Regions from separate parts of the Buttiauxella ferragutiae genome, predicted to be linked through region 3. Evidence: predicted binding sites of a transcription regulator. Region 3 holds the regulator's gene; each other region holds the start of a gene.

Region 1 (7,867 bases), 1.7 Mb from region 3:
AAAACAGCGAACGGGCAAGACGATGTTTCAGGCTACCTGTTGGATGCGTACTTTCATCTTTCAGATACAGCTGAATACCGGGAAAACCAGGCAGCGCCAGGCGAATTAAATGTGTATCGGCGGAACGTTGGTAATCGGCGTTAATTTCGCTTATTGCGTGGTTTACCCAGATGCTGGTCATGTTGTTGTCCGTATGAATTTTCGTTTGTCTATTTGTGCCTAGAGTAATGCAAAAATGAGATAAAAAAGTTGCCTTTTAGCCTGTCAGGAACGTTCAATGGAGAAAAAATTTCTCCCGGAGGTCGCCATGTTAGATAAAATTGACCGCAAGCTGCTATCCTTGCTGCAAAAAGACTGCACCCTCTCTTTGCAGGCACTCGCTGATGCCGTTAATCTGACTACCACACCCTGCTGGAAACGCCTGAAACGGCTGGAAGACGACGGCATCATCCGCGCCAAAGTTGCGTTATTAGACCCGGAAAAACTCGGCCTCGGTCTGACAGCATTTGTGTTGATAAAAACCCAACACCACAGCAGTGAGTGGTACTGCAAATTTGTTTCTGTCGTGGAGCAGATGCCTGAAGTGCTCGGTTTCTGGCGCATGGCGGGGGAGTACGACTACCTGATGCGTGTACAGGTAGAAGACATGAAACGGTACGATGATTTTTACAAACGGCTGGTGAATGGTATTCCTGGTTTAACCGACGTGACTTCGAGTTTTGCCATGGAACAGATAAAATACACCACGGCCTTGCCACTGGAACGCTAAGTTAGGTTCTCCGGCCTCAATAGCATTTCACTAGTATTTCTCAGGAATTTGACTGCGTGCGATTATTTGCTCAATTAAGCTGGTACTTCACCCGCGAATGGCGACGCTATCTCGGGGCTGTCGCCTTGCTTATTATCATTGCTATCTTGCAACTTGTGCCGCCAAAACTGGTGGGCGTAATTGTCGATGGTGTGACTCAACAGCGCCTTTCTGGCAGCGACGTGCTGATGTGGATTGGCGTGATACTGGTTATCGCGGTGATCGTCTACATCCTACGTTACGTCTGGCGCGTGCTGTTGTTCGGGGCAAGCTACCAGCTTGCCGTTGAATTGCGCGAAGATTATTACCGCCAGTTGAGCCGCCATCATCCCGAGTTTTATCTACGTCACCGCACCGGTGACTTAATGGCACGCGCGACAAACGATGTTGATCGCGTGGTTTTTGCTGCAGGTGAAGGCGTGTTAACGCTGGTGGATTCGCTGGTGATGGGCTGCGCGGTATTAATCGTGATGTCGACGCAAATCAGCTGGGAGTTGACGCTGCTCGCGCTGTTACCTATGCCAGTTATGGCGCTGGTCATCAAACGTTATGGCGACCAATTACATCAACGCTTCAAACTCGCCCAGGCCGCATTCTCAACGCTAAATGACCGCACGCAGGAAAGTTTATCCAGCATCCGCATGATTAAAGCCTTTGGTCTTGAAGACCGCCAATCCGCGCTGTTTGCCGCTGAAGCCAAAGATGCTGGCGAGAAAAACATGAAAGTGGCGCGGGTGGATGCGCGCTTTGATCCGACGATTTATATCACCATCGGCACCGCAAACCTGCTGGCGATCGGCGGCGGCAGTTGGATGGTGATTCAGGGTTCGCTCACCCTTGGGCAACTCACCAGCTTTGTGATGTACCTCGGCCTGATGATTTGGCCGATGCTGGCGCTGGCGTGGATGTTCAATATTGTTGAGCGCGGCAGTGCGGCGTACAGCCGAATTCGCAGCATGCTCTCCGAAGCGCCGTCAGTCACCGATGGCGCCAAAGAAGCGCCAGCCGGTCGCGGTACAGTTGAAGCGAATATTCAGGCGTTCCACTATCCGCAAACCGCACGCCCGACACTTGAAAATGTCTCCTTCACCTTAAAACCAGGCGAAATGTTGGGGTTATGTGGCCCAACGGGCGCCGGGAAAAGTACCATTCTGTCCTTGCTCCAGCGTCATTTTGAGATCGACCAGGGTGAGATTTGTTTCCATGGTATTCCGCTGGTGCAGATGCAGCTCGACTCCTGGCGTAGCCGTCTGGCGGTGGTCAATCAGACACCATTCTTGTTCTCTGACACGGTGGCCAGCAATATTGCTTTGGGCAAACCGGGCGCCACGCAGCAGGAAATTGAACATGTTGCCAGGCTTGCCAGCGTTCATGACGATATTCTGCGTTTACCACAAGGTTACGAAACTGAAGTCGGTGAGCGTGGCGTGATGCTATCCGGCGGCCAGAAACAGCGTATTTCTATCGCTCGTGCATTATTGCTTGATGCAGAAATCTTGATCCTCGACGACGCGCTTTCTGCCGTTGACGGGCGTACCGAGCACCAAATCCTGCATAACCTGCGCCAGTGGGGCGAAAACCGCACCGTTATTATTAGCGCGCACCGTCTGTCGGCTTTGACCGAAGCCAGTGAAATCCTCGTGATGCAGCACGGGCATGTTGCCCAACGCGGCAATCACGATGTGCTGGTAGGGAAGTCTGGTTGGTATCGCGACATGTATCGTTATCAACAACTGGAAGCGGCGCTGGATGATGCGCCAGAAACGACGGTAGACGAGGAACCTGCCAATGCGTAAATCCATACAGCAATGGCCAACCATCAAACGCCTGCTGGCATATGGCTCACCGTGGCGTAAACCGCTCGCAGGGGCGGTAGTGATGTTGTGGATTGCGGCGGCTGCCGAAGTCAGCGGCCCGATTTTAGTGAGTTATTTTATTGATAACATGGTGTCTGAGCATCGCATGCCGATTGCGGCGGCAGCGGGGCTAGGAACAGCCTACCTGTTGCTGTCAATTTCGGCGGCGACGCTGCATTACTGGCAGGCTTTATTATTTAACCAGGCCGCTGTTGGCGTAGTACAAAAGCTGCGTACTGACGTGATGGATGCCGCATTGCGCCAGCCACTGAGTACCTTTGATACCCAGCCGGTTGGGCAATTAATTTCCCGTGTTACCAACGACACCGAAGTCATTCGCGATCTCTACGTGACGGTCGTTGCGACAGTATTGCGCAGTGCCGCACTGATTGGCGCGATGCTGGTGGCGATGTTCAGCCTCGACTGGCGCATGGCGTCGGTGGCGGTCTGCATCTTCCCGGCGGTGATCATCGTGATGTTTATCTACCAGCGTTACAGCACACCGATTGTGCGCCGGGTGCGTAGCTATCTGGCGGATATCAACGATGGCTTTAACGAAGTGATTAACGGGATGAGCGTCATCCAGCAGTTCCGCCAACAGGCAAGATTTGGCGAGCGGATGGGGGCGGCGAGCCGTTCGCACTATTTAGCGCGGATGCAAACCTTGCGCCTCGATGGTTTTTTATTACGACCGTTGTTGAGCCTGTTTTCCGCAATGGTGCTGTGCGGCTTGCTGATGCTGTTCGGTTTCACCTCAGTTGGCACCATTGAAGTTGGCGTGTTATACGCGTTTATCAACTATTTGGGGCGTCTTAACGAGCCGCTGATTGAACTCACCACGCAACAATCGATGCTGCAACAGGCAGTGGTGGCAGGTGAACGCGTGTTCGAATTAATGGACGGTAAGCGCCAGGATTACGGCAACGATACTCGCCCGCTGGAAAGCGGCCATATCGAGGTGGATAACGTCTCTTTCGCCTATCGCGGTGACCGTCTGGTATTGCAGGATATTCACCTTGATGTCCCGGCGCGTAGTTTTGTGGCGCTGGTGGGACATACCGGAAGTGGGAAAAGTACCCTCGCAAACTTGTTGATGGGCTATTACCCGCTGACCAACGGTGAAATTCGTCTTGATGGCCGCCCTCTGGATACGCTGAGCCATAGTGTGCTGCGCCAGGGTGTAGCGATGGTGCAACAAGATCCGGTGGTACTGGCGGACTCTTTCTTTGCTAACGTCACGCTAGGGCGCGACATCAGCGAAGCGGCGGTCTGGCAAGCGCTGGAAACGGTGCAACTGGCAGAACTGGCTCGCACCATGAGTGATGGCATCTACACGCGGTTGGGCGAGCAGGGCAATAACTTGTCTGTTGGTCAGAAGCAATTACTGGCTCTGGCACGCGTGCTGGTGGATGCACCGCAGATTTTGATCCTCGATGAAGCAACAGCAAATATCGACTCCGGCACCGAGCAGGCCATTCAACATGCGCTGGCCGCGGTGCGTGAGCACACCACGCTGGTGGTGATTGCTCACCGTTTATCGACCATTACCGATGCCGATACCATTCTGGTGTTGCACCGTGGGCAGGCTGTTGAACGTGGTACGCACAGTGAATTGCTGGCAGCACAGGGCCGTTACTGGCAGATGTACCAGCTGCAACTGGCAGGTGAAGAATTAGCCGCGGCAACTCGCGAAGAGCCTGCCACCGCTTGATGCACCAAAAGCACGCATAAATCCAATGGGCATCTCCATTGGTGCAGAAGCGAAACGCACCATGCACTGAAATGGTGCGTTTTTATTACCTAAGAACTTTCTTAATCCCAGTCATCGTTATTCCTTCCCCATCAACCCTTATTCGGCGCGGCTTAACGCGCTGAAAAAACCTGTGTTTCATTTTTGGCATGGCCTTTGCTTTATGTAATCAGTGTTGCAAGGGCAATTACCCAATTCTGACTGGAGGGGATCTATGAAGCTGGTTACCGTGGTGATCAAACCGTTCAAACTCGAAGATGTACGCGAAGCGCTGTCTTCAATCGGTATTCAAGGGCTGACTGTTACCGAGGTTAAAGGCTTTGGCCGCCAGAAAGGTCACGCAGAGTTGTACCGCGGTGCTGAGTACAGCGTCAATTTCCTGCCTAAAGTGAAAATTGATGTGGCAATTGCCGATGATCAACTTGATGAAGTGATTGATGTCATTAGCAAAGCTGCCTACACCGGCAAGATTGGCGATGGCAAAATTTTTGTTGCTGAACTGCAACGCGTCATCCGCATTCGTACCGGCGAAGCCGACGAAGCTGCACTGTAATCGTCTTGCCACTCGTGAAAGGGATGGAAAAAATGAAGAAATTAGCCTCTATCTTAGGCGTTGTAGCCCTGGCACTTGCGCCATCAATCGCGCTTGCGGCACCCGCTGTGGCCGATAAAGCAGACAACGCCTTTATGATGATTAGCACCGCATTGGTGCTGTTTATGACAATACCTGGGCTGGCGCTGTTTTACGGTGGCCTGATTCGCTCCAAAAACGTGCTGTCGATGCTGACTCAGATAACGGTCACGTTTGCGCTGGTTTGTGTGCTGTGGGTGGTTTATGGCTATACCCTGGCCTTTGGCTCCGGTGGCAGCTTCTTTGGTAACTTCGACTGGGTATTGCTGAAGAATATTCAGCTCACCGCGTTGATGGGCTCTTTCTACCAATATATTCATGTGGCGTTCCAGGGTTCCTTCGCCTGTATCACCGTGGGCCTAATTGTTGGCGCGCTGGCTGAACGTATTCGCTTCTCAGCGGTGCTGATTTTCGTCGTGATTTGGCTGACGCTCTCTTATGTGCCGATTGCCCATATGGTGTGGGGTGGTGGCTTACTGGCAACACACGGTGCAATGGACTTCGCGGGTGGTACTGTCGTCCATATCAATGCCGCGGTTGCGGGCCTGGTAGGTGCTTACCTGATTGGCAAACGTGTTGGCTACGGTAAAGAAGCGTTCAAACCGCACAACTTACCGATGGTGTTTACCGGTACTGCGATCCTCTACTTCGGCTGGTTTGGCTTCAACGCCGGTTCGGCAAGTGCTGCAAACGAAATCGCCGCTCTGGCCTTTGTGAATACGGTTGTTGCAACTGCCGCTGCCGTCCTCGGCTGGGTATTTGGTGAGTGGGCATTGCGTGGCAAACCTTCTCTGCTGGGCGCGTGTTCCGGTGCCATTGCAGGTCTGGTCGGTATCACTCCAGCGTGTGGTTATGTTGGCGTCGGCGGTGCACTGATTATCGGTATCGTAGCGGGTCTGGCCGGTTTGTGGGGTGTGACGCTGCTGAAAAAATGGCTGCGTGTCGATGACCCTTGTGATGTGTTCGGTGTCCACGGCGTGTGCGGTATCGTAGGTTGCATCATGACCGGTATCTTTGCCGCAACTTCACTGGGTGGTGTGGGCTATGCACAAGGCGTGACCATGGGCCATCAAATCCTGGTGCAACTGGAAAGTATCGGTGTGACGATTGTCTGGTCTGCGGTAGTCGCGTTCATTGGCTTCAAAGTGGCTGACCTGACAGTTGGTCTGCGTGTACCAGAAGAACATGAGCGTGAAGGCCTGGATGTGAACAGCCACGGCGAGAATGCTTACAACGCATAAATGATTTCCCCCTCACCCTGGCCCTCTCCCCAGGGAGAGGGGATAACCGGTGTTTTCTCTGACTTTCTCCCTCTCCTCAGAGAGAGGGGATAACCGATGTTTTCTCTGACTTTCTCCCTCTCCTCAGAGAGAGGGGATAACCGGTGTTTTCTCTGACCTTCTCCCTCTCCTGGGGGAGAGGGTCGGGGTGAGGGCGAGCCAATCTTAACCTCGCTTACGCATAACCCCCTCTTGCACCGTAGACGCCACCAGCACGCCATCGCGTGAATAGAATTCGCCTCTAACAAAACCGCGCGCACTAGAAGCCGAAGTACTCTCAACGCTGTAGAGCAGCCAGTCATTCATATCGAACGGGCGGTGGAACCACATCGAATGATCGATTGTCGCCACCTGCATGCCCGGCTCCAGGAAACCGACGCCGTGAGGCTGAAGGGCGACGGGCAGGAAGTTAAAATCAGAGGCGTAACCCAGCAAGTACTGATGGACGTGTAACTCGGTTGGCATTTTCCCGTTGGCACGCATCCACACCTGGCGTACCGGCTCATCGACATGCCCTTGCATCGGGTTGTGGAACACTACCGGGCGGATCTCCAGCGGTTTTTCACAGAGAAACTTCTCTTTCAGGCTCTGAGGCAGCAGCTTTTCAAACGCCATGGCGATTTCTGTTTCTGACTTCAGGTTTTCCGGCGCAGGGGCTCCAGGCATAGCTTTTTGATGTTCAAAACCGGGTTCTGGCGCCTGGAAAGAGGCGGTCATATAGAAAATGGGTTTGCCATTTTGAATCGCCGCCACGCGACGAGCTCTGAAACTATTGCCATCACGCAGGGTTTCGACGTCATAAACAATCGGCTTTTGGCTATCGCCGGGACGCAGAAAATAACTGTGGAATGAATGCACCAGACGTTCAGCTGGCACGGTTTCTTTGGCGGCATACAACGCCTGGCCAACAACTTGCCCACCGAATACCTGACGTAAACCTAAGTCCTCGCTCTGGCCACGAAAAATACCTTCTTCAATCTTTTCCAGATTGAGTAATGCCAACAAATTGCTGAGCGCCTGACTCATAAAAGGTCCTCAATGGAATTAACAAAAATCGCGCAATTGGCCTGATTATAACAGGTTTCCTGTAATCGCCACTCAGTGGCCCGACCTGACGAAATGTCTTAGTTTTCAGAAAAAGTCAGAAGTTTGTGCCACACTTAGCATGATAAGTATATTTAACCACTCATTACTCGTGGGCCTGAAGCCTGCTGGTGCGTTGATAAAAGGAGAACAAATCAATGAAACTTGTGCACACGTTAAGTGGTTTAGCCATGGCAGTTGCGTTGACGGGATGCGCGCATAACAAAAGTGCTGACATCCCAACGCCAGCCCCAGCTGCGACGACTTCGTCAGCGGCGGCATTAGCACAATCTGATATTCAACAGCCGAATGTATCGGGGACAGTCTGGATTCGTCAGCGTATTGCGCTTCCGCCGGATGCGGTGCTAACGGTGACATTGTCTGACGCATCTTTGGCAGATGCTCCGTCAAGAGTGCTGTCGCAAAGAGCGGTCCGTACTGAAGGGAAGCAATCACCTT
Region 2 (7,867 bases), 290 kb from region 3:
CGAGCGGCATATCACCGACTTCATCAAGGAACATCGAGCTTTTGTCGGCCAGTTCAAAACGCCCGATACGCTGCGTGTTAGCACCAGTAAACGCACCACGTTCATGGCCGAACAGGTCGCTTTCCAGTAATCCGGCAGGCATCGCCGCACAGTTAATTTTCACCATGCGGCGGCTGTTACGCTCGCTGAGGTTATGAATCGCCCGGGCAATCAGCTCTTTACCGGTGCCAGTTTCACCGAGGATTAGCACCGTACTGTCGCTTTTCGCCACCATTTCAACTTGTTTGAGCACGTTGGACATCACGTCGCTGCGGCCAATAATCTCGCCAAAATCACTGGCGACATTATTGATTTGCTCGGTGAGGTAGAGGTTTTCGTCGACGAGATTTTCTTTTAAGCGATTGATTTCCTGGTACGCCAGCGCGTTGTCCACCGCAATGGCAATACGCTCAGCAATCTGGCGCAGCAGTTTAAGGTTTTGCGGGGTAAAGACCCCTGCCTCGCATTGCGCCAGCTTCAGCACACCCAGCATGTTGTTGCCAAAGGTCAGCGGCAGCAGGCACAAAGTCTGGATTTGGTTGCCCCACATTTCAAACAGCATGCGCTCATACGGCGCGAGTTGGTCACCGTGATGCAGATTCAAAAGCAGCATTTCACCGCTTTTGAATACGCGTTCGGAAAGCGTACCCGCCAGTGCCACATCGCTCTGGTCGTGGATAGACGACTGCTCTTTCACGAAATGCGTGGAGTAGACGGTCAGGCGGTCTTTGCGGTTGCCGCGCAAAACGATGCTGATGGAATCTATCGAGAAATAGTGATGAATTTCGTTGGCGATTTCGCTGATCAGTTCATCGAGATCGAGCTTCGACAAGACCGCGTTGGTCACCGCTACCAGGATTCGGTAGTCATCACGTTCGCGGCACAGTTGTTGGTAATCGTGGCTGGAATCGAGCCGCGACTGGATTTGTTCTGCCACCAGCCCAACCACTTGCGCCAGCGTATGCAGGCGATTAAGTTCTTTGTCGGTCCAGGGGGCGTCGTTATTACGAATAAACTCGCAGCCGCCAAAGATTTTACCTTCAGCCGCCAGAGGCAGCAGGCAATAGCGACTAAATGGCGCATACAGCTCAAGGTTCATCACCTGCGGCCAGGTGTCGTTAAATTCTTCTTCGGTACAAATCAGCGCTTCCGGGCGCGACAGTACACGCCGCACGGGCCCATTAGCCAGCACCATTTCATCTTCGTAATGCAGTTCTTTGCCGTGTATATCCAGGCCATAAAAGGCCACACGCTGATGCAACGGATGGTAAAGCAGAATATTCACTCTGTCCGCCAGTGCGCCCTGCTTTGCCATTTGTGTCAGGCAGTGGGCAAGCGCCGGGAGATCAGGTTGCTGCAACAGGGTGCGCGTTATATCAAATAAACCCTGTTGCCCGAGATCGCTCATCGGTGTGTATGGCATTTTGCTTATCCAATTGGTAGTGCGGAGGCGGTGGATGACGCTGGCGCTTATCCACCCTACGAAATCAAACGCCGGCGATTTGTATTATGAAACCGCTCAAGTGTAGCCAGGACGGCACTCGGCGTTCCTGGCTTAGGTCAACAAATCCGTGGTAGCGGCTCTGAATGTGGCAAATCGAGTGTCCGTTTTACGCCATAAAGACCGGCGACTCGCACGCCTTTGCGCTCGACGACATCACCAATAATAGCCGCGTCCTGGCCTAATGGGTGCGCTCGTAACGCAGCCAGCACCGCGTCGGCAGATTCACGTTGTACCGCAATGACCAGTTTGCCTTCATTAGCAAAATTCAACGCATCAAGGCCAAGTAATTCACACACACCACGTACCGCAGGGTTCAGAGGTAACTGGCTTTCGGTGATTTCCATGCCGCACCCGCTTGAGGCAGCAAACTCATGCAGCACCGCATTTACGCCACCGCGCGTCGCATCACGCAGCGCTTTCACACCCGCAATATTCAACAAGGGCGCGATTAACGGAGTCAACACCGCGCAGTCACTCATCAACGCACCTTCTAAACCCAACGATTCCCGCAAGTTAAGGATAGTCGCTCCGTGGTCGCCCAATGTTCCGCTAACGATTAACACATCGCCTGCGCTAATGTGTTGTGCGCCCCAGCTTAGCCCGGCAGGAATGGCACCGATGCCCGCAGTGTTAATAAACAGCTTGTCTGCCGCGCCGCGCTGCACGACTTTGGTGTCACCAGTTACTACTGCGATACCCGCCGCTTTGGCGGTTGCCGCCATACTGGTGACCACGCGTTCCAGGGTTTCAATCGGCAAACCTTCTTCAAGGATAAACCCGCACGATAACCAGCGCGGGGTCGCGCCGCTGACGGCAACGTCATTCGCGGTTCCGCAAATGGCTAACTTGCCGATATCACCGCCGGGGAAAAACAATGGGTCGATAACGTAGCTGTCGGTCGAAAAGGCTAAGCGGTCGCCGCTGGCGGTTAACTCAGCGAGCGGTAATCGCGCCTGGTCTTCTTGTTCTGCCAGCCATGGGTTATCAAACGCCTGCATAAACAAGTCGGCGATCAACTTTTGCATTGCCTGTCCGCCACTGCCATGGGCTAATTCGATTGTTTTCATGATTTTTACCTGTGTCGGATGGCTATGTCGGATGGCGCTAACGCTTATCCGACCTACATTGGACTCGTTTTTGTAGGTTGGATAAGCGTTAGCGTCATCCAACGAAAAGAATTTATGCTTCGCACTCCTGACCGCGATACTGATACCACGCGGCACATGCGCCTTCGGATGACACCATCAACGCGCCAAAGGCATTTTGCGGGTTACAGGTTTTGCCAAACATTGGGCACTGGTGCGGTTTGCAACGCCCGGTGAGCACATCACCACAACGGGCGAGCGGGTCGTCGTAAACCTGCTGCGGTGCGGGTTTGAAATGGTCTTCGGCATCAAACTGGCGATAACCTTCTGTCAGTTGAACACCAGAATCACTGATAGTGCCAAGCCCGCGCCATTCGGCATCACCGCGCACAGTAAATACTTCGGCAATCGCCTGCTGCGCAAGGTTATTACCCGCATCCGGCACCACACGTTTGTATTGGTTTTCCACTTTGCTGTGCTGATGGATTTTCTGCTCCACCAGCATCACCACGCCTTGCAGCAAGTCGAGCGGTTCAAAACCGGCAACCACCAGCGGGCGATGATGTTGAGTGGCAATAAAGTCATAGGCTTCTGTGCCTATGACCATGCTGACATGGCCTGGTGCCAGGAAAGCATCAATGCCGTTGTCGGGCTGATCCAGCAGACTGCGCAGTGTAGGAATCAGCGTTATATGCTGGCAGAAAAAGTAAAAATTGTTGATGCCCTGCGTTTTGGCTTGTTGCAGGGTGATAGCCGTGGTCGGCATGGTGGTTTCAAAACCGAGGCCGAAGAACACCACTTTACGCTCCGGGTTCTGGCTCGCCATCGCCAGGGCGTCCATTGGCGAATACACCACGCGCACATCTGCACCACGAGCTTTGGCCTGCATCAGTGAGCCATTTTTGCCCGGCACGCGCATAGCGTCGCCAAAGGTACAAAAAATCACTTCGGGATGGCTGGCGATTTCGATACATGCGTCAATACGGCCCATCGGTAACACGCAAACCGGGCAACCCGGCCCGTGGATAAACTCAATGTTTTCCGGCAGCAGTTGATCGAGGCCAAACTTAAAGATGGCGTGAGTATGCCCACCGCACACTTCCATAATGCGCAGCGGGCGTTGTGCGGTGTAGGCCAGCTTAGGCGCACGCTCACGCAGTACGTCTATCAACTGCATGACTTTTTCTGGCGCGCGGTATTCATCAACAAAATGCATCATCCGCGTTCTTCCCCAAACAACAGGCCGCCGACATCGGGTTCCACTTCAAACATGTTTTGCAGCGCATCGAGCGTGTCACGAGCTTCGGCTTCATCAATAATCGCCATCGCAAAACCGACATGCACCAGCACCCACTGGCCGATTTGGGCGTCGCCCACCAGCATCAGGTTGACATCACGCTTGATGCCGCAGACGTCGACTTTGGCGCTGCCATCCGGCAAGCGTTCGACGATTTGACCCGGAATGCCTATGCACATCGCTGTGTCTCCAGCCAGTTCAGCCATTCGTCCATACCTTCACCGCTCGTTGCAGAAACCAGCAGGATTTCAATATTCGGGTTCACCTGGCGAGCGTAGTCGAGGCACTTCTCAACATCGAACTGCAAATATGGCAACAGGTCGATTTTGTTGAGTAGCATTAATGAAGAGGCGGCAAACATATGCGGGTATTTCAGCGGTTTGTCTTCGCCTTCGGTCACCGAAAGCACCGCTACTTTATGGCGCTCACCCAAATCAAAACTCGCCGGACACACCAGGTTGCCGACGTTTTCGATAAACAGAATGCCGTTGCGCTCAAGCGGCAGGCGTTGCATGGCGTCGCGGATCATCTGCGCATCAAGGTGGCAGCCTTTACCGGTGTTCACCTGAATCGCTGGCGTGCCGGTGGCGCGAATGCGTTCGGCATCGTTTACGGTTTGCTGGTCGCCTTCAATCACCGCGCAAGGTACACGGCCAATCAGGCGTTTCAGGCTTTCCGTCAACAGTGTTGTTTTACCGGAGCCGGGGCTGGAAACCAGGTTCAGCACCAGTTGCTGCTGTTTCGCGAACTGTTCGCGGTTATAGATGGCGAGCTGGTTATTTTTATCCAGCACGTTGAGTTCGATTTCCAGCATCCGGCGTTGAGTCATGCCTGGCGCGTGAGTGCCTGCGGCACCATGGCCATAATGCAGGTCGCCTTGTTCATCGGCGGAGGGGGCAAATTTAACTCCAGTGATTGGCGTTAAAGCCCGTGCGGCTGGCGCGAAAGGTGCGCTACGGAATCCAGAATGCGGGTTGCGCTCGTCGCCTTCTATATACAGGTTGCCTTCAGCGCAACCACAAGTACTACACATGATTCGTCTCCTCTACTTCCAGACGCTTAATCTGCACGCCATCATCGGCAACGATGCGTAAATTGCTGCCCTCGCACAACGGACAACGCCGGACTAGCTGGGTTAACAAGGTGATGTGCTGCTGGCAGTCATAGCACCAGCATTCCGCTTCTTGCTGATGGATATGAAGCTGGCAACCTTCAGCGAGGGTGTCGCGGCACACCAGTTCGAAACAGAACTCCAGCGCGCTTTGTTCAACGCAGGAGAAAGCACCCACTTCCAGCCAGACGGCGGTGACACGTGTCGCGCCGTGTTGGCGGGCTTGAGCTTCGATGAGTTCCAGTGCGCGTTGGCAGAGAGTGATTTCGTGCATGTTGCCTCCGGGGTATCTGGGGGGAGGTAATGCAAGGATGATGCCAGGGTTTATATCCATTTCTCTGACAGACCGAATTTATTCCGTTCACTGAAAGTTTACCGATCCCTGAACTTACCGAAACGGTGAACGTCAAAAGCCGAACCGGTTTTGACCTTGAGTCCCGGTATAAATTGCCCCAGCGTTACCCATAAGTCAGGGCTGAGCTGCCGGGAGCAGCGAAAGAGAGCGATCGCCGGGAGCGAGTCGCGAACGACCCTGAACGTTGGGGATAAGCTGGGGTTTACCGCGCAGCGGCAATTTAATCACCGGGCGCCGGGGTTGCCAGGGGGCTGGCGTGAGCCACCTGGCACGTTCACCGTTCGCAGATATATGAAGGACCTGAGATCTCCCGGGTGAACGGAACACCACCTTACTCAGCATAAACAATGCTGACATTCCCCCGTCAAACATGTCGAAATGACATGTCAATCCTGTGGTTACTCACTCGCAATTAATACAAAAATCAATAATTTCAAAAAGATACAATGTTGGCACGAAACGTGCTCTGTAGACGCAACAGCAAAAACAGAGTGATTTAATAATGAACATTTGGGAACTGAGCGAAAAAGCCGAATACATTGCCGACAAGCACCAACGCTTGCTCACGCAGTGGCAACATTACTGCAATAGCTTGATTCAGGGCATCACCCTTTCTAAGGCCAAACTGCATCACGCCGTGGGATGCAACCCTGATGATTCACTGCGCTTCTTCTTATTTGACCATTTCGTCATTCACGTCCGCCTGGCAGAAGGCTTCAACAGCCACACCATCGAGTACTACGTCGAGAAGCGTAACGGCGAAGACAGAGTGTTGATTGCTAAAGCAATCCTTGATGACGAAGGCCGTATCGATAGCACCATCAGCAACCGTAGTCGCGACGATGTGCTCGAGCATTACCTCGAAAAAATCCATCCGGTATACGAAAGCCTGTACAGCGCAGTTCACAGCGACACGCCTGTGTCGATGGGCCAACTGCAACAAAGCTCTCAGGCTTGATAGTCATGCGGGGTGTCGAAAACTGTCGAAACGGCAGCCGTCGGCACTATTTCGTCAAAAATGATGAAAATGATGAAAATGATGAATCGCTTTATAATCGCCGACTCCAAACTCTGCATGGGTTGCCATACCTGCGAGGCGGCTTGCTCTGAAACGCACCGCCTGCACGGCCTGCAATCCATGCCACGCCTGAAAGTGATGCGTGACGCGAATGATTCCGCGCCGCAAATGTGCCATCACTGTGAAGATGCGCCTTGTGCTGGCGTCTGTCCGGTAAATGCCATTAAACGCGTTGATGGCGCAGTACAGCTTAATGAAAGCCTGTGCGTCAGTTGCAAACTGTGCGCTATCGCCTGCCCATTCGGTTCTATCGAATTCTCCGGCAGTCGCCCAATTCATATCCCGGCTAATGCCAACAGCCCGAAAGCGCCTCCTGCACCGCCAGCCCCTGCGCGTGTCAGCACGCTTATCGACTGGGTGCCGGGCATCCGCGCTATCGCCGTGAAATGCGACTTGTGCAGTTTCGACGAAGATGGCCCGGCGTGCGTGCGCACCTGCCCAACTAAAGCGCTGCGCGTGGTTGATAACAACGACATTGCCAAATCAAGCAAACGCAAACGTGAATTGACCCTGAGCACCACGCTTGGCGATCTCACCCTGTTTACCCAGCCTGAGGTAAAAAAATGAGTGCATTTATCCTGATTCATTGGGCACTAATGGGATTTGTGCTAAGCGCAGTGCTGGCAGGAATCACGGCATTTAATAAACCGCTGAGCGGTTTTATCGCCGGGATTGGCGGAGCTATCAGTTCGGTGCTGGTGCTGATTGCCGGTTTCGATGCCTTAACCGGTTTTAGCGGTATGGCACAAGTCTGGCAACTGCATTTACAGCTCAACGCCTTTAACGGCATCTGGCTGGTGACGTTGGGTCTGCCAGGTCTGTTTATCTCGCTGTTTAATATCGACTGGCATCGCCATCAGGCAGTCAAAGCCAATGGCTTGCTGGTGAACCTGGTGATGGCTGCGGCGGTTGCGGCACTGGTGGCTGATAACCTCGGCATGTTAGTGGTGCTGGCAGAAATCGTCGCACTCAGCGGCTACTTCCTGACGGGCTGCCAGAAATCCGGGCAGCTGTGGTTTGCGCTGGGCCGCCTCGGCACCGTGCTACTAGCCATCGCGTGTTGGATGCTGTGGGAACAGTACGGCACGCTGAGCTACGTCGAACTGCATTTGTTGACCAATGGCGCGCCAATCAGCTCCGTCGTCTGGTTGCTGGGTCTGGTTGGTTTTGGCCTACTGGCAGGCATTATCCCGCTGCACGGCTGGGTGCCTCAGGCACACGCCAATGCGTCTGCTCCTGCTGCGGCGCTGTTTTCTGCAGTGGTGCTGAAAATTGGTTTGTTCGGCATTATGAGTTTCTCACTGATCAGCAACGTGATTCCGCTGTGGTGGGGCATTCTGGTGGTGATTCTGGGGATGATTACAGCGTTTATCGGCGGCCTGTACGCGCTGATGGAAC
Region 3 (7,867 bases):
GATAAGCCGCAATAGCGTTGTCTTCCCAATCCCTGAAGGCCCCATTATGGCGGTAATTTTACCGCGGGGTACGTTCAGTGAAATATTGTCAAAGATGCGCCGACTGCCGCGAGTAAAACTTACTCCGCGAATTTCGACCAGATTAGTCTGCGTCTGGCTCATCATCTTTCCTTTTATCAAGTTCACGGACGAAGCATTTACTGGAAACTGAGTTCCAATCCAATATCCTTGCAGAATAATACCCGTCCTGATTAGCGAAAACTGGCATTTGTTTTACTTTTCTGCCACATAAAGTCAGAATTAAGAATCATGCCCGGCCCTACAGAACTGTATGCTCTGCCGGTACTTTCACAGCACAAGACCGGCGATTATACCTGAATTAAGGATTCTGCATGCTGTTAGCTACAGCTCTGTTAATTATTGGTTTGCTTTTGGTCGTCTATGGCGCTGACCGATTAGTGTTTGCCGCATCAATACTTTGTCGCAGTTTTGGGGTTCCACCACTGCTAATCGGTTTGACTGTGGTCAGTATTGGCACTTCACTACCAGAGCTCATCGTCGCCAGTTCTGCAGCCCTGCATGGTCAGTTGGATTTAGCGGTAGGGACCGCGTTAGGCTCAAATATCACCAATATTTTGTTAATTCTTGGCTTAGCGGCTCTTTTGCATCCATTTACCGTGAATTCCGATATTCTACGGCGCGAGTTACCCCTAATGTTAGTTGTCAGCGCAATTATTGGCTGGCTGCTTTTTGACAACCAGCTAAGCGTTGTTGATGGTGTTATTTTGATTACGGTATCAGTGGCGTATCTGCTGTTTACGATTAAAATAACGCGCCTTGCCGGAAATGAAGGTGCCGACAAACTGACCCGTGAACAGTTGGCAGAGCTTCCTCGAGAAGGAAACCGCCCCGTCGCATTTTTATGGCTCGCTGTTGCCCTAATTATTATGCCGATGGCCACACGCATGGTTATCGATAACGCCAGTGTGTTGGCGCACTATTTTGGCGTGAGTGAGTTAGTGATTGGCCTGACGATTATTTCGGTTGGCACTAGCCTGCCTGAACTAGCCACCACCATCGCGGGTGCCCGTAAAGGCGAAGATGATATTGCGATTGGTAATATTATTGGCTCAAACATTTTCAATATTGTTCTGGTAATGGGCATTCCTGCGCTAATCGCACCAGGTGAAATCGACCCACTTGTCTTTGCACGTGACTATTGGGTGATGTTGGTCGTCAGTGTCATTTTCGCCGTACTTTGCTGGCGAAAGCCTCGCTCTATCGGCAAGACAGCAGGCGCTCTGTTAACATGTAGTTTCTTCGTATGGATTGTGGTGCTGTGGTTTGTTGCATCACCGGTCGTTGGGTAAAACGGAACGGAAATTATGTCACAGATAGATTTACAACCGGGTTTTGACTTTCAGCAAGCAGGCAAAGAAGTCCTGAAGATCGAACGTGAAGGCCTGGATCAACTTGAGCAATACATCAACACAGACTTCTCGGCAGCCTGTGAAAAAATGTTTTATTGCCAGGGTAAAGTTGTCGTAATGGGCATGGGTAAGTCTGGTCACATCGGTAAAAAGATGGCGGCAACGTTTGCCAGCACCGGCACACCTTCATTTTTCGTCCACCCTGGTGAAGCAAGCCACGGCGATCTCGGAATGGTGAGCCCCCAGGATATTGTTATCGCGATTTCAAACTCCGGCGAATCAAACGAAATTCAGGCATTGATTCCTGTTCTCAAGCGCTTACAAGTGCCGCTCATTTGCATCACCAGCCGCCCGGATAGTTCTATGGGTAAAGCGGCAGATATCCATTTGTGTGTCAAAGTCCCGCAAGAAGCCTGCCCTCTTGGTCTGGCTCCAACCTCCAGCACCACAGCAACACTGGTTATGGGTGACGCCCTTGCCGTTGCGTTGCTTAAAGCTCGCGGCTTTACTGCAGAAGATTTTGCACTTTCTCACCCAGGCGGCGCATTGGGTCGTAAACTGTTACTACGCGTCAGCGATATCATGCACAGCGGTGATGAGATCCCTCATGTCAGTAAAGATGCGTCCTTGCGCGATGCTCTACTGGAAATTACGCGTAAAAATATGGGTATGACCGTAATCTGTGACTCCCTGATGAAAATCGAAGGGATCTTCACCGATGGCGATTTACGACGCGTCTTTGATATGGGCGTTGACCTCCACTCTCTGAATATCGCAGATGTCATGACTGTCGGTGGAATTAGGGTCCGTCCATCACTACTGGCTGTGGATGCGCTCAATTTGATGCAATCTCGCCACATTACCTCGGTATTGGTTGCAGATGGCGACCAACTTCTCGGTGTGGTACATATGCATGACATGCTACGCGCTGGCGTGGTTTAACAAAGGATTAGCCTTAATGAGTAACCATGAAGCGTCACTTGCCACCTGTTATGGCCCGGTAAGCACGCGCGTGATGGAGCGGGCAGAAAACGTGCGCCTGCTTATTTTAGATGTTGACGGTGTCATGTCTGATGGCCTGATTTACATGGGTAATAGCGGCGAAGAGCTGAAAGCATTCAACGTGCGTGACGGTTACGGAATTCGCTGCGTGCTGACTTCCGACATCGAAGTCGCGATTATTACCGGCCGCAAAGCAAAGCTACTTGAAGACCGATGCGCAACACTCGGGATTACCCATCTCTATCAAGGGCAATCTGACAAGCTTTTGGCTTTTCACGATCTATTAGATAAGCTCGCCATCCCCGCGGAACATGTTGCTTACGTTGGTGATGATTTAATCGACTGGCCAGTGATGGCAAAAGTGGGTTTGAGTGTGGCGGTTTCCGACGCTCATCCTTTACTGATTCCTCGTGCCGACTACGTTACACGTATTGCTGGCGGACGTGGGGCGGTTCGCGAAGTCTGTGATCTTCTGTTACTGGCACAAGGAAAGCTTGATGAGGCCAAAGGGCTATCTATATGAGTAAGACCAGACGTTGGGTTATCATCCTGCTTTCATTGCTGGCATTAGTGTTGATTGGCTTAAATCTGGTCGATAAAGACCCCGTTGCTACACCGACGGTAAACAGCAACGAGCCAACCTATCAAAGTGAACATTCCACGACACTCGCCTACAGTCCTGAAGGGGCTCTGAATTATCGGCTGGTTTCGGAACACGTTGAATATTTTTCTGAGACTGCTATTTCGTGGTTTACCAACCCGGTGATGACGCAGTATGACGAAAACAAAGTGGCAACCTGGTCTTTACGAGCGGATCGCGCCAAACTTACTAACGATCGGATGCTGTATTTGTATGGGAATGTGGTGCTGACGGCTCTGACGCCGGATTCTCAGCTACGCAAAATTACCACGGACAATGCGCAGGTTAATTTAGTCACTCAGGATGTTGCCTCTGATGACCAGGTAACCTTGTATGGAACCAGCTTTAACTCCACCGGCCTCAAAATGCGTGGAAATTTACGCAGCAAAAATGCCGAGCTGATTGAAAAGGTTAGAACATCCTATGAAATCCAAAATAAACAAACTCAGCCGTAATTTAGTACTAACCAGTACGCTTTTAGCCGCTAGTTTTTCGGCATTTGCGTTGACCGGTGATACCGATCAGCCGATTCACATTGAATCTGACCAACAGTCGCTGGATATGCAGGGCAACGTCGTCACCTTCACTGGCAATGTGATCGTGACACAAGGCAGTATCAAAATTAACGCCGACAAAGTGGTTGTGACTCGTCCTGGCGGCGAAGAAGGCAAAGAAGTCATTGATGGTTATGGTAATCCAGCCACGTTCTATCAGATGCAAGATAGCGGTAAACCCGTTAGCGGCCACTCAGCGACCATGCACTATGAGTTGCAAAACGACTTTGTAGTTCTGACCGGTAATGCTTATCTCGAGCAGGTCGACAGCAATATCAAAGGCGACAAAATTACTTATCTGGTGAAAGAACAGAAGATGCAGGCCTTTAGCGAAAAAGGTAAACGTGTCACCACCGTTCTGGTCCCTTCTCAACTGCAGAAAAAAGACGGCCAGGCTCCGGCACCAGCCCCTGCGCAGAAAAAGAGTAACTAATTCGTTATGGCTACTTTAATTGCAAAAAATCTCGCCAAAGCCTACAAAGGCCGCCGCGTCGTTGAAGATGTCAGCCTGGCTGTTAAGTCGGGTGAAATTGTCGGGTTACTTGGCCCAAACGGTGCCGGGAAAACCACCACCTTTTACATGGTGGTTGGCATTGTGCCGCGTGACGCCGGCAACATTATTATTGATGATGAAGACATCAGCCTTCTGCCACTTCATGCTCGTGCTCGTCGAGGTATCGGCTACTTACCGCAAGAAGCGTCTATTTTCCGCCGTTTAAGTGTGTTCGATAACTTAATGGCTGTGCTGCAAATCCGTGACGATCTTTCTGTTGAGCAGCGTGATGACCGCGCTAATGAGCTGATGGAAGAATTCCACATCGAACATTTGCGTAATAACCTCGGGCAGTCATTGTCTGGTGGCGAGCGTCGTCGTGTCGAAATTGCCCGAGCATTAGCCGCAAATCCAAAATTTATTCTTCTGGATGAACCTTTTGCTGGTGTTGACCCAATCTCCGTCATCGACATCAAGCGAATCATTGAGCATCTGCGCGACAGTGGGCTCGGGGTGTTGATTACTGACCATAACGTACGCGAAACGCTGGCTGTTTGTGAACGTGCCTACATCGTAAGCCAGGGCCATTTAATCGCCCATGGCACTCCAGCCGAAATCCTGGAAGACGAGCATGTTAAGCGCGTGTATCTGGGCGAAGAGTTCAGACTCTGATAGGGTAGTAAAAATTATAATATTTATACTCAAAATAATTCGAGTTGCAGGTAGGCGACAAGGGAGTTCATCCCAGGAGCTTACTTGAGTAAGTGACTGGGGTGAAGGAGTGCAGTCAACACCCCTGCAGCTCGAAGTATGACGAGTATAACCTGAGGAAGCTCGCTCTGAATATGAAGCAAGGTTTGCAATTACGGCTTAGCCAACAACTTGCTATGACTCCCCAGTTACAGCAGGCAATTCGTCTGTTGCAACTTTCGACGTTAGAGCTACAGCAAGAACTTCAGCAAGCACTGGAAAGTAACCCACTGCTTGAGCAAACCGATCTGCATGAAGAAGTTGAAACTCAGGAAGTACGTGAAAACGAAGCGTTAGATACCCGTGAGGCGCTTGAGCAAAAAGAAATGCCTGACGAGTTACCGCTGGATACCAGTTGGGACGAAATCTACACCGCAGGCACTCCATCAGGAACCGGAAGCGATTATATCGACGACGAATTGCCGGTTTATCAGGGGGAAACGACCCAGTCTCTTCAGGATTATCTGATGTGGCAGGTTGATCTCACCCCGTTTTCAGATACTGACACAGCAATTGCGACCTCTATTGTCGATGCCGTTGACGAAATGGGTTATCTCACAGTTTCTCTGGAAGAAATTCTGGAAAGCATGGGTGATGACGAAATCACCCTCGACGAAGTGGAAGCCGTACTCAAACGCGTTCAACGCTTCGATCCTGTGGGTGTTGCCGCACGTGATCTACGCGATTGCCTGCTCATACAGCTTTCACAGTTCGCTCGCGAAACGCCATGGTTAACCGAAGCCAGCTTGATTGTCAGCGATCACCTGGATCTGCTCGCTAACCATGACTTCCGCAGCCTGATGCGCGTCACCCGTCTGAAAGAAGAGGTGCTGAAAGAGGCAATGTGCCTGATTCAGTCTCTTGACCCACGCCCAGGGCAATCCATTCAGACCGGTGAACCGGAATATGTCATACCGGATGTTCTGGTGAAAAAAACGCAAGGTCACTGGACTGTAGAACTCAATGCCGACAGCCTCCCTCGCCTGAAAATAAACCAGCAGTACGCTGCAATGGGCACCAGTGCCCGCAATGACAGCGACTCGCAATTTATTCGCAGTAATCTGCAAGAAGCAAAGTGGCTGATTAAGAGCCTGGAAAGCCGGAACGACACGCTGCTGCGCGTCAGTCGCTGTATCGTTGAACAGCAACAAGGCTTTTTTGAACACGGCGAAGAGCACATGAAACCGATGGTGCTTGCTGATATCGCTCAGGTCGTAGAAATGCATGAATCGACCATTTCCCGAGTGACCACGCAAAAATATTTACATAGCCCACGCGGCATTTTTGAATTGAAGTATTTCTTCTCAAGCCACGTTAATACCGAAGGTGGAGGTGAAGCCTCCTCGACGGCAATTCGTGCATTGGTGAAGAAATTAATTGCTGCGGAAAACCCTGCGAAACCACTGAGTGATAGCAAGTTAACGACTATGCTATCGGATCAGGGGATCATGGTGGCACGCCGCACTGTTGCGAAGTACCGAGAGTCTTTATCCATACCACCGTCAAATCAGCGTAAACAGTTGGTTTGACTTAACCGATAAGGAAGACACTATGCAGCTCAACATTACAGGACATAACGTCGAAATCACTGACGCACTGCGCGAATTTGTGAGTACGAAGTTTGCCAAACTGGAGCAGTACTTCGATAGAATTAACCAAGTCTATATTGTGTTAAAAGTGGAAAAAGTCACGCATATTGCCGATTCAACGCTTCATGTAAATGGTGGTGAAATTCATGCCAGCGCGGAAGGGCAGGATATGTATGCGGCGATTGACGGTCTGATTGATAAACTGGCTCGCCAGTTAACCAAACATAAAGATAAACTAAAACAACACTGATAATCCGGGCAACTGTTTAAGCAGTTACCCAAAATAATTCGAGTTGCAGAAAGGCGGCTACACAGTGAATCCCCATGAGCTTACTCTGGTAAGTGACTGGGGTGAGCGAGGAAGCCAACGCATATGCAACTTGAAGTATGAAGGGTAAAGACGGCTCGTTGCGTGGAGTAGCGGGCCGTTAGCATAACAGGGTGCTTAGGTGAACTTATGATGAACAACGATTCTGCTCTACAACTTAGTCAAGTCCTGAACAAGGAATGTACCCGTACCAACGTACATTGCCAGAGTAAAAAGCGTGCACTGGAAATCATCAGTGAACTGGCAGCAAAACAGCTCGGCCTGCCACCACAAGTGGTATTTGAGGCTGTATTGACGCGCGAACGCATGGGCAGTACCGGTATCGGAAATGGCATCGCCATTCCCCATGGGAAACTGGAAGAAGATACGACTCGTGCCGTTGGGGTGTTTATTAAACTGGAAACCCCTATCGCTTTTGACGCCATCGATAACCAACCGGTTGACCTGATGTTTGCGCTGCTTGTTCCTGCGGATCAAACAAAAACGCACTTACATACTTTGTCTCTGGTAGCAAAACGTCTGGCTGACAAAACGATTTGCCGCCGCCTGCGTTCTGCACAGAGCGATGAAGAGCTTTATCAGATCATTACCGAAACAGAACAAGGTAGTGAAAGTGAATAATCTGGCTGCGGTCACGGGTATGCCGCAGCAAGAAAAGTTGGGGGAGTGAAAACATGGTGCTGATGATTGTCAGCGGCCGCTCTGGTTCAGGGAAGTCTGTAGCCTTGCGTGCACTAGAAGATATGGGATTCTACTGTGTAGATAACCTACCAGTGGTGCTATTACCTGATCTTGCTAAAACCCTCGCAGAACGCCAAATTTCTGCGGCAGTCAGCATCGACGTGCGTAACATGCCGGAAAATCCGGAGATCTTTGAACAGGCAATGACCAATCTGCCTGACTCATTCTCACCACAATTGTTGTTCCTTGATGCCGATCGCAACACGCTGATTCGTCGTTATAGTGACACGCGCCGCTTGCACCCGCTTTCCAGTAAAAATCTCTCGCTGGAAAGTGCGATAGATGAAGAAAGTGACTTGCTGGAGCCATTGAAATCCAGAGCCGATCTGATCATCGACAC

Evidence for each region. Region 3 encodes sigma-54, which starts transcription at its own class of promoters, with help from an activator protein. Its sites were predicted from a motif close to GTTGGCACANNTTTCGCTNT; they were not measured.
Region 1: a site for sigma-54 is predicted at 4,558-4,577, ahead of glnK (P-II family nitrogen regulator). Genes of this name have one in related genera too.
Region 2: a site for sigma-54 is predicted at 5,840-5,859, ahead of hycA (formate hydrogenlyase regulator HycA). Genes of this name have one in related genera too.

What each region holds. Positions count from the first base shown of each region.
Region 1 is NZ_CP093332.1:4,105,952-4,113,818, reverse strand. It holds gene MNO13_RS18955 (PLP-dependent cysteine synthase family protein) at 1-181, opposite strand, end outside; gene MNO13_RS18950 (Lrp/AsnC family transcriptional regulator) at 308-769, shown strand; gene MNO13_RS18945 (SmdA family multidrug ABC transporter permease/ATP-binding protein) at 826-2,604, shown strand; gene MNO13_RS18940 (SmdB family multidrug efflux ABC transporter permease/ATP-binding protein) at 2,597-4,375, shown strand; gene glnK (P-II family nitrogen regulator) at 4,629-4,967, shown strand; gene amtB (ammonium transporter AmtB) at 5,000-6,286, shown strand; gene tesB (acyl-CoA thioesterase II) at 6,491-7,351, opposite strand; gene MNO13_RS18920 (YbaY family lipoprotein) at 7,567-7,867, shown strand, end outside.
Region 2 is NZ_CP093332.1:216,795-224,661, reverse strand. It holds gene flhA (formate hydrogenlyase transcriptional activator FlhA) at 1-1,462, opposite strand, end outside; gene hypE (hydrogenase expression/formation protein HypE) at 1,600-2,610, opposite strand; gene hypD (hydrogenase formation protein HypD) at 2,723-3,844, opposite strand; gene MNO13_RS00950 (HypC/HybG/HupF family hydrogenase formation chaperone) at 3,844-4,104, opposite strand; gene hypB (hydrogenase nickel incorporation protein HypB) at 4,095-4,958, opposite strand; gene hypA (hydrogenase maturation nickel metallochaperone HypA) at 4,951-5,310, opposite strand; gene hycA (formate hydrogenlyase regulator HycA) at 5,894-6,349, shown strand; gene MNO13_RS00930 (4Fe-4S dicluster domain-containing protein) at 6,431-7,036, shown strand; gene hycC (formate hydrogenlyase subunit 3) at 7,033-7,867, shown strand, end outside.
Region 3 is NZ_CP093332.1:505,890-513,756, reverse strand. It holds gene mlaF (phospholipid ABC transporter ATP-binding protein MlaF) at 1-162, opposite strand, end outside; gene MNO13_RS02395 (calcium/sodium antiporter) at 393-1,370, shown strand; gene kdsD (arabinose-5-phosphate isomerase KdsD) at 1,386-2,372, shown strand; gene kdsC (3-deoxy-manno-octulosonate-8-phosphatase KdsC) at 2,389-2,955, shown strand; gene lptC (LPS export ABC transporter periplasmic protein LptC) at 2,952-3,527, shown strand; gene lptA (lipopolysaccharide ABC transporter substrate-binding protein LptA) at 3,496-4,059, shown strand; gene lptB (LPS export ABC transporter ATP-binding protein) at 4,066-4,791, shown strand; gene rpoN (RNA polymerase factor sigma-54) at 4,965-6,398, shown strand; gene hpf (ribosome hibernation promoting factor) at 6,421-6,708, shown strand; gene ptsN (PTS IIA-like nitrogen regulatory protein PtsN) at 6,916-7,407, shown strand; gene rapZ (RNase adapter RapZ) at 7,461-7,867, shown strand, end outside.